DNA from 2 places in the Paenibacillus sp. LS-5 genome. Region 1 is predicted to be linked to the other one. Evidence: riboswitches for the same ligand, from Rfam matches in the RefSeq annotation. Region 1 holds a riboswitch; the other holds the start of a gene.
The links. A riboswitch is a leader RNA that binds a small molecule or an ion and turns the genes downstream of it on or off. The one in region 1 is predicted to bind S-adenosylmethionine.

Region 1 (4,423 bases):
AGGTGTTTCGATAAATACAGCCTTGGTATTCGGACGCCGCGAAGCCTCCAGCCCGTCCAGATCATTCGTATCCACATAGGAAGCGCTGATGCCATATTTGGAAAGAATCCGTTCAAGCAGACGGTAGGTTCCGCCATACAGGTCCAGCGAAACCACCAAATGGTCGCCCTGTCCAAACAAAGAAAATACCGTCGTCAGCGCCCCCATTCCAGAACTGCAGGCAAAGGCTGCATCGCCGGATTCCAGTTGTGCTGCAGCTTCTTCCAGCACCGAGCGGGTAGGATTCTTGGTACGGATATAATCAAAACCTGTGCTCTGCCCGAGTCTGGGGTGACGGAAAGCCGTAGCGTTATAGATCGGATAATTAATTGCTCCTGTAGCCGGGTCCTCGAGTGAACCTATCTGTGCCAATCTGCTCTCAATCCTCAGTTTCTCATCCATTGCTGCTGCCTCCTAAGTGTGGTGTATGCATATATTTTCTATATTTTAAAATACTAAATAATCGGCCTGGTCTATATCGTAAGGGGTCTCCTGGTATACATAGTAATTGAGCCAATTAGAGAATAATAAGTTGGCATGAGCACGCCAGACAGCCGGCGGTGTGCGCTGCGGATCATCCTTAGGGTAGTAATGCTTCGGAATGGCAATATCCATTCCTTTGGCGATATCCCGGTCATACTCCCATTTTAACGACAACGGGTCATATTCGGAATGTCCGGTCACGAAAATTTGTTTTCCGTCAAGCGTCGACACCAGATACACTCCGGCTTCCTCGGATTCGGCAAGAATCTGCAGCTCGGGATTCGCAAGGATATCTTCACGCGAGACATCCGTGTGCCGGGAATGCGGAACATGGAACACCTCGTCAAAACCGCGCAGCAGCTTTACGTTAGTATGGTTAATGGTGTGTGGAAAAACGCCGAAACACTTCTCTTCCAGTTCCACCTTGTGAACGCCGAAGTGATGATAAAGCCCTGCTTGTGCGGCCCAACAGATATGCATTGTCGAGGTCACATTGTGCTTGCTCCATTCAAATATTCCCTTAAGCTCTTCCCAGTAGTTCACGTCTTCGAATTCAAACTGCTCCACCGGAGCGCCGGTTACAATCAGCCCGTCAAAGCGGCGGTCACTGATCTCATCAAAGGTTTTGTAAAAACTCTTCAGATGTTCTGCCGAAGTGTTCTTCGAGGTATGGGAGCTAGGGTGCAGCAGTACAACATCCACCTGAAGCGGTGAATTCCCGACCAGACGCAGCAATTGCGTCTCCGTGGTTTCCTTAGTAGGCATCAAATTCAGAATCGCGATACGAAGCGGGCGGATATCCTGGTGGAAAGCCTGGCTTTCATCCATTACAAAAATATTTTCTCCGGACAAAACTTCCTTGGCCGGCAGGCTGTCGGGAATTTTAATTGGCATTACAGTTTCCACTCCTCCGTTAAAATGAATATAAAAAAGACCTTTCCCGGGCGAGAAAGGTCATATATCTGTTAGTCATATGCGCCTCTCTCATCTGCCAGAGAACTTGTGCCAGGCAGCCTGAATGGCTTACCTGCAAAAGCTTCCGCAAGAATTAGCACCGTGCGTTCACACGCCGGTTGCCGGGTTTCATCGGGCTAGTCCCTCCACCTGCTCTTGATAAGATTTAGCTGTATTCAATTGAGAAAAAGTCACATAACGTTAAATGCTTTTCTTAAAATTTACTTTAAATCATGAACCTCCTTTTCGTCAAGTCCATACAATGCTAGTAGGCCCTTTTAAGCGTAAAGAATTTAGCTTGAAAGACCTATACCCGGGGGTTATACTAGACAAGGGTTTCAAAGGCCCTACCTGACGATAAGAAGAGGTGAGAGAAGAATGGAAGGCGACCCGAGTTCGCAGTTAAGCGTCCAGAAAGAGCAACCACACAGGATTAACATCAGCTTGCCGGCGGCGGGAGCATTTCTTCTTCATGCCCTCGAACCGTCATTTGGCCTCATGGATTGACCGTACCACCGGCCAAGCTGATTTTTCCCTGTGCCTATATTAGCACAAGCCCTGGAGAAGACCGGGGTCAAGAGGAGCGGAATCAGATGAAAATCCGGTTGGTAAACGCAGGCGTTTTTACACCTGTAGATGACATTGAAGAAACATTGACAGTCCCTGCAGAGGGATTTTATTGGATTGATGCGGATGTTGAGGATCTGGAGCTGCTTCAGCCTTTGTACAATCTGCATGATCTGGCCGTTGAAGACTGCCTCAGCGAAGAGGATCAGCGTCCAAAGCTTGAAATTTATGAGAGCCATTATTTTATTGTAGTTAATAGCATCCGTTTTGATGATGAAGAGATCTTCCTCCGGGCGCTCAACGTGTTTCTGGGCAGACATTTCATTATCACCGTGACCAAGCAAAAGATCCACGAACTGCGTGTGCTGAAGCCCGTCCTGTGGGAGCAAGAGGTTAGTGAGCCGGACCGGTTCCTTTATCTGCTGATCGACCTTGTCGTAGACAACTTTTTCTCCGTTGGTGACCGGATAGAGGCGCGGATTGAGAAACTGGAAGAGGATATCCTGATGCATACCAAGAAATCGCATCTGAGCGAGATCATCGGTCTGCGGAGTGAAATTCTCTGGCTGAAGAAAATGCTGGGACCACAGAAGGAAGTTATCAATACCCTTAACAAAAAAGACCTCCGTCTGATCGATGATCAGCTGCAGAAATATTTTAGCGATATTTATGAAAATGCGGTCAAGATCTCTGAAACCTTTGAAACCTACCGCGATCTCATGGGCAACTTACGTGAAGCTTACCAGTCCAGTATCGCCAACCGCGCGAATGAGATCATGAGAGTCTTCACCGCCATTACCACGATATTCATGCCGCTGACAGTTATTACAGGGATCTACGGGATGAACTTTGATAATATTCCTGAAATCCATACCCGTTACGGCTACTATGGAGTCATTGCGGTCATGGTTACACTTGGCTGCGGGATGCTGTTTATTTTCCGCAAAAAGGAATGGCTATGAATCATATTGGACGAATAAGCAGGACGAAGGCCCCCTATACCTCATGGTAAGGAAGCCTTCGTCTTTTTGGTTTATATCAGAGCTTAAGCATCTGCTGCCTCGATTAGCGCAAACAACCGTTCCGTATCCCCGCGTTTGCACAGCTCACGCTCCGGGTTCATTACCGCCGCCGCTCCGGAGGCGATTCCGAATTGAACCGCCCGGCGCAGAGGCCACCCCCGTTCCAGACTGTAGACCAGCCCGCCCACCAGACTGTCACCGGCCCCTACCACACTCAGCACGGGAACTTCAGGTGCCTTGATATGCTCGCAGCCCTCCCTTGTAATCAATAGGGCCCCCTCTCCGCCAAGCGACACCAGTACCACCTCTGTCCGTCCTTGCTCGATCAGCTCCAGCGCAGCCGCCTGAATTTCGGCATCACCTGTAATTGCGTGTCCGGCCAGCTCCTCAAGCTCGCGTGCATTGGGTTTGAGCAGATATACGCCAGCATCCGCCGCCTTTTGCAGCGCTTCGCCCGAGGTATCCACAATAACCTTCGCCTGCCATGGCTTCACCGCTTCAATAACACGGCCATAGAAATCTGCCGGACAGCCTGGAGGCAGGCTTCCGCTCGCTACAATATACGATGGTTTCCCTGCCAACGATTTCAATTGATCCAAGCACTGCTCCCAGTCACCTTCAATAAACCGCGGACCCGGCATATCGAATCGGAACTGTTGTCCTGTGGATTCCTCTACGACAATTAGATTTTCCCGTGTCTGTCCGGAAATCGGGATCTCCTGGTGGCTGACCCCCTCCTTATCCAGCATCTCATGAATCAGTTGCCCGTGCAGTCCGCCAGATGCATACAGGGCCAGGGAATCGCCACCCAGTCTGTGGATGGCCCTGGATACGTTGACCCCGCCGCCTCCAGGCTTATAAGAAGCTTCCCGGCAGCGCAGCTTATGGTCCGGCACCACCTTTTCAATCCCTGTGCTGGCATCCACGCTAGGGTTAACCGTTAATGTTACGATCATAGCGTTCTCTCCTTTTACTCGGAATACCTGTATTTTACTCCAATACACTGTATTTTCCTAAAGGGAGAACTCCAAGGAAACTGCTTCATTCAAGACACCAGTCTGCCGAAACTAAAAATTCGTTGCCGAACCTAACTGAACCGCCTGCCCCCTCCGATACCGGATGCGGATTAGGCGCAGCCGCTCATAATAGACATCCAGCCCTTCCGCAGGAGTGAAGGCTTCCCCATAGGCTTTGAAAAGGACGGGCTTCAGGAAGGTATCTCCCATAAGCTCATAGGCCGTCCATATTCCGTCTAGCTCACTTGGGGATATACCCGCCAGTTCAAGCGCAATAAGCTTCTCCACGGAATAGCCGTCCTTTTCCAGCTCCTCTACAGCTTCAAGCACTTCACGACGGCT
Region 2 (4,423 bases), on a different contig from region 1:
AGAATGTAAGCAGTACTTTTTTCATCTGTAAATCCCCCTCTAATGATTATGTGTGTAGAATAAGGCTTGTATATGGAAGTACCTTATTTCCGGGTAAAATGTTGAACCAGCCGGTCACCGGCCATTTGCAGCAGCTGCACGAGAATTACCATCAGCGCTACCGAGATTATCATGACTTCCTTCTGATAGCGGTAATAACCGTAACGGATTGCCAGGTCGCCCAGACCACCGCCGCCAATCATTCCCGACATAGCTGTGTATGAAACCAGTGTAACGATGGTAATGGTCACTCCGGCTAACAAACCTGGACGGGCTTCCGGCAAAAGCACGCGCCAGACGATTTGCCCTGTCGAGGCCCCCATCCCTTGCGCGGCTTCGATCACGCCCCGGTCCACCTCGCGTAGAGCTGTTTCCACCAGTCTGGCAAAAAACGGAGCTGCGCCGATTACCAGCGCCGGAATGGTACCCAGTACGCCTATCGAAGTCCCCATAATACTTTTGCTGAGTGGAATCAAAGCGACCATCAGGATAATGAAAGGCACCGAACGCAGGATATTCACCACGAAGGATAATACCGAGTAAATCGACCTGATAATGACGTTATTCGATCTTCCCCATAAATATAACACAATTCCGAGTGGTAAACCAAGAATAATTGTGAACATTCCGGAATAGGCCAACATTCGAAGGGTAGCGATGCCTGCATCCAGCATTTCTTCCCAGTTAATCTCATTAAAATTCAAGCCGCCCATTACGCAAACACCTCCACATCAAGACCTTGTGCGGCCAGCTCGGCCAGAGTCGCTTCAACCGCTTCGAGACTTCCCTCAAACCGCACCACAAGCTGGCCGTAAGGCACATCCTTAATTGTGGAAATCGTTCCCTGCAGAATTGCAAAATCCACACCGGTTCCCCTGACCACATGAGAAAGCGTTGATTCGTATGTTTTTTGTCCCAGGAAGGTAATCTTGACTGATTTGCTGTACTGTTCATATACGGCATCCAGTGCTACACGAAGTGGCCCGTCCTGCTGACTTTCACTACGGATGAAATCCTTCGTCACCTCATGCTGCGGCTTCAGGAAAACCTCGGCTACTTCCCCCTGCTCGACAATCCCGCCGCCATGAATGACTGCAACCCGGTCACAGATGCTCTGGATCACATGCATTTCATGAGTAATCAACACAATGGTCAGATTGAACTTCCGGTTAATGTCCAGCAGAAGCCTCAGAATAGCGTCGGTCGTCTGCGGGTCAAGGGCTGAGGTTGCTTCATCGCAGAGCAGCACATCGGGATTACTGGCCAAGGCCCGCGCAATGCCTACCCGCTGCTTCTGCCCTCCGGATAGTTGTGCCGGATATTTGCGGCTATGCTCTTCAAGACCTACAAGTGCAAGCAGATCCCTAACCCTCGGTTGAATCTGTTTGGCTGGCGTCCCCGCCAGTCTTAGAGGAAAAGCAATGTTGTCGTAGACCGTCGCAGAAGACAGCAGATTAAAATGCTGAAAGATCATGCCGATCTTGCGGCGCTGTTCCTGCAGTTGTCTTTGACTAAGGGAAGTCAATTCCACGCCGTCCACCCATACCTCACCGTGTGTCGGGCGTTCCAGCAGGTTGATGCAACGGATCAGCGTACTTTTGCCGGCACCCGAGTGGCCGATGACTCCAAAAATCTCCCCTTTTTGAATCGACAGGTTCAGCCCGGAGAGCGCCGTTGCAGCGTTGCTGCCTTTTCCGTATACCTTCGTCAAATCTTTCAGCTCTATCAAAACAGTTGTCCTCCCCAAGTAACCCATATAAAAACCAAAAAGACCTCTTACGATCGAATGCAGATCGCAAGAGGCCCTGTGATTGTGTTAACCATGCCTTCTCATCTGCCAACGACCGCAAACCACGCGGCATTGTAGGAATTAGCACCATGACATTTGAACAAGAGTGACGTTAGTCGCTTCCCATACAAATCGGTTGCCGGGCTTCATCGGGCCTATCCCTCCGCCGCTCTCGATAAGAGTTTGTTATGCAATTAGTTGCCCTAACATGTAAGATGCTAATGCAATCTCAAGTATAGTAAGTTTCAAGTTTTTTGTCAAAGGGAACTTTTTACTTATGAAGAACCCCCGGGCTTTAGATTTGCAGCGATGTTGCTCTTGTGCCACTGCTTATTGCTGTACCGGAATGCTGCTGCCAAGGTTTTACATACCATCTCAAGGCTTTGCTTCAAATCCTCCAGATGGCTGTCCAAATCCTCAAGATGTATCTTATCATGAAGCCCCTGATGCCGCTGCCACAGATCATCCTGCATCTCAGCATTCATATAGTGGATCTCGGCGTTACGTCGTTTGCGCAGATTCTCCAGCGGCTCCCGGTAGGAGTTCTTGATCGCTTCCAGTTCATCAGCGAGTTCTGTGTGCTGCTTAAGTAATTGAAACTGGCGGAGTACGGTAAAATAAGAGAAATGGGCTTTGATCTTGCTGGTGTTCAGATCATACAGACTGTTAAGCACCGTACCCAGCTTGTCCAGCAGCGAAAACACACGAATGAAGCCATCTTTATAAAAGTAAACATATCTTGCATATTCGCCCTGTTCCATAGGGGACATATCATCCATGTAACCCGCTACCACAGATTTGCGGAAAAAGGCAGCTGCGAACCAGCTTTGCTCCAGCTCATCCAGAGAGGAGATTAGTCCGCGTGTCCAAATTTCAAGCTTGCGGTATTCGTGGTCATGGTCTTCATGTAAGTTCATGTCCTTGCGCAGCGTGGATGCTAGCTTGGCCATATTCTCCATGGCATCAGCCAGCACACCGCTGTTCTCACGGGGCGGCTCTCCGAGTAATATCCGCAGCATCCTGTAACCTCCTCAGTGTGGGAAATAGCTTTTCCAGTTGCGGTCCACCCGCTGAACAATATCCTCACGCGGAACCAGCTCCTCCGGATACCCCCGCTTCATCCTGGCATCGATCACAAGGGGAAGCTTATAGCCAATATGATGGCGCTTGATCTCATATTCCTCGTAGATATCGCTGGCCGGTTCGAACCTTGTGAACACCGTCCAGAGGAAAGAAGTTTGGGAACGCACCGTATCAGCGGCGTTATCGACCACAATCACGAGCGGCCAGGCTGTTCCCTGCGCACGCAGAGCCGCGACTAGCCGGGACGGAAGCTGTGGATCTTCTTCATAGGATGCACCGGAAACGGCTAAACATCCACGGCAGTAAGGAATTGCCTCTGTGATTCCTGGCAGCAGACCTTCTGAATACTCATAAGGAAGCTCTCGCACCGGACTACCCACCCCCAGCATGATAGCCTTGCTGCTGCTGTTGGACGGATTCGCAGAATGCGCTTGATCGTCCTGGGAGGCATTGCCGTATATCCTGAGGCCTGAAGCGGGGTCAAAGCGTTCCAGTACACTCTCCAGCAGTCCGGGGAAATCAGTCAAATCGGCCGGTTTATCTGTTAACAGCAGGAATTTGGTCCGGGATAGCTGGCCCTCTCCCAGAATCCGGAAGGCAGATACCATCGCTTCATTAGGATAGCTCTCTCTCACGACAGCTGATACCAGAGAATGCGGACCACTTTCCGAATACTCCCACAGTGCTTTGACAGAAGGCATGAGCAGCGGGTACACAGGAGCTAAGAGCCGCTGTATATACTCCCTGAGATAGTAGTCCTCCTGGCGCGGCTTGCCGACAATGGTTGCCGGATAGATGGCATCCTTGCGATGCCAAATCCGCTGAACGTGCATGACTGGAAAATCGCTGGGTTTGGAATAATAACCATAGTAATCGCCAAAAGGTCCGTCTGTGTGGCGCTCTTGCGGCATTACCAGTCCCCGGATGGCGAACTCCGCTTCTGCGGGAATCCGGTGCCCTCCCATCGGGTCCTTGACCATCTGCAGCTTTCGCCCCAGCACCAGAGAGGCTAGCATCAGTTCGGGTATCCGTTCTTGAACAGGAGCCGCAGCTGCGGCGATCAATGCCGGGGGGCCGCCTAAAAAAACGGATACCGGAAGTGATTCTCCGAGCAGCTCTGCCTCCCGGTGATGGAAGCTGCCCCCTTTATGCTTTTGCCAATGTAATCCCACTTTGCTGTCATCATAAACTTGATTCCGGTATATCCCTAGGTTATGGTCATTCGGGTTAGTAATGCTCTCCGTATACACTATAGGCAGAAGAATGGAGGGACCTCCTTCCTCCTGCCAGCTGGTAATTCGGGGCAACTCTTTAAGAGGATCCGTACTGCGGCAGATGCCAAGCACCGGGGCTTCTCCCTGCGGCACATTTCGGGTCCCCACCTTAAGCAGGTCCATGAACAGCCGTTTTTCCTTCCAGATCCCTGACGCTGTTGGCGGCAGCAAGGTTTCCACCGCTCCCATCATCGACTTCATCAACTGCTCCGGACGCGTCCCGAATGCCTGATTGGCC

Region 2: another riboswitch for S-adenosylmethionine. It lies ahead of AC0MA3_RS12935 (methionine ABC transporter ATP-binding protein); the one in region 1 lies ahead of metA (homoserine O-acetyltransferase MetA).

The regions. Positions count from the first base shown of each region.
Region 1 covers NZ_JBWAVA010000004.1:197,925-202,347, forward strand. Annotated here, with positions in the region: gene AC0MA3_RS08485 (aminotransferase class I/II-fold pyridoxal phosphate-dependent enzyme) at 1-441, opposite strand, end outside; gene metA (homoserine O-acetyltransferase MetA) at 487-1,416, opposite strand; SAM riboswitch class I at 1,504-1,642, opposite strand; gene corA (magnesium/cobalt transporter CorA) at 2,070-3,005, shown strand; gene AC0MA3_RS08500 (1-phosphofructokinase family hexose kinase) at 3,089-4,021, opposite strand; gene AC0MA3_RS08505 (HRDC domain-containing protein) at 4,133-4,423, opposite strand, start outside.
Region 2 covers NZ_JBWAVA010000007.1:73,482-77,904, forward strand. Annotated here, with positions in the region: gene AC0MA3_RS12925 (MetQ/NlpA family ABC transporter substrate-binding protein) at 1-25, opposite strand, end outside; gene AC0MA3_RS12930 (methionine ABC transporter permease) at 84-752, opposite strand; gene AC0MA3_RS12935 (methionine ABC transporter ATP-binding protein) at 752-1,768, opposite strand; SAM riboswitch class I at 1,867-2,010, opposite strand; gene AC0MA3_RS12940 (Cthe_2314 family HEPN domain-containing protein) at 2,104-2,847, opposite strand; gene AC0MA3_RS12945 (UbiD family decarboxylase) at 2,860-4,423, opposite strand, start outside.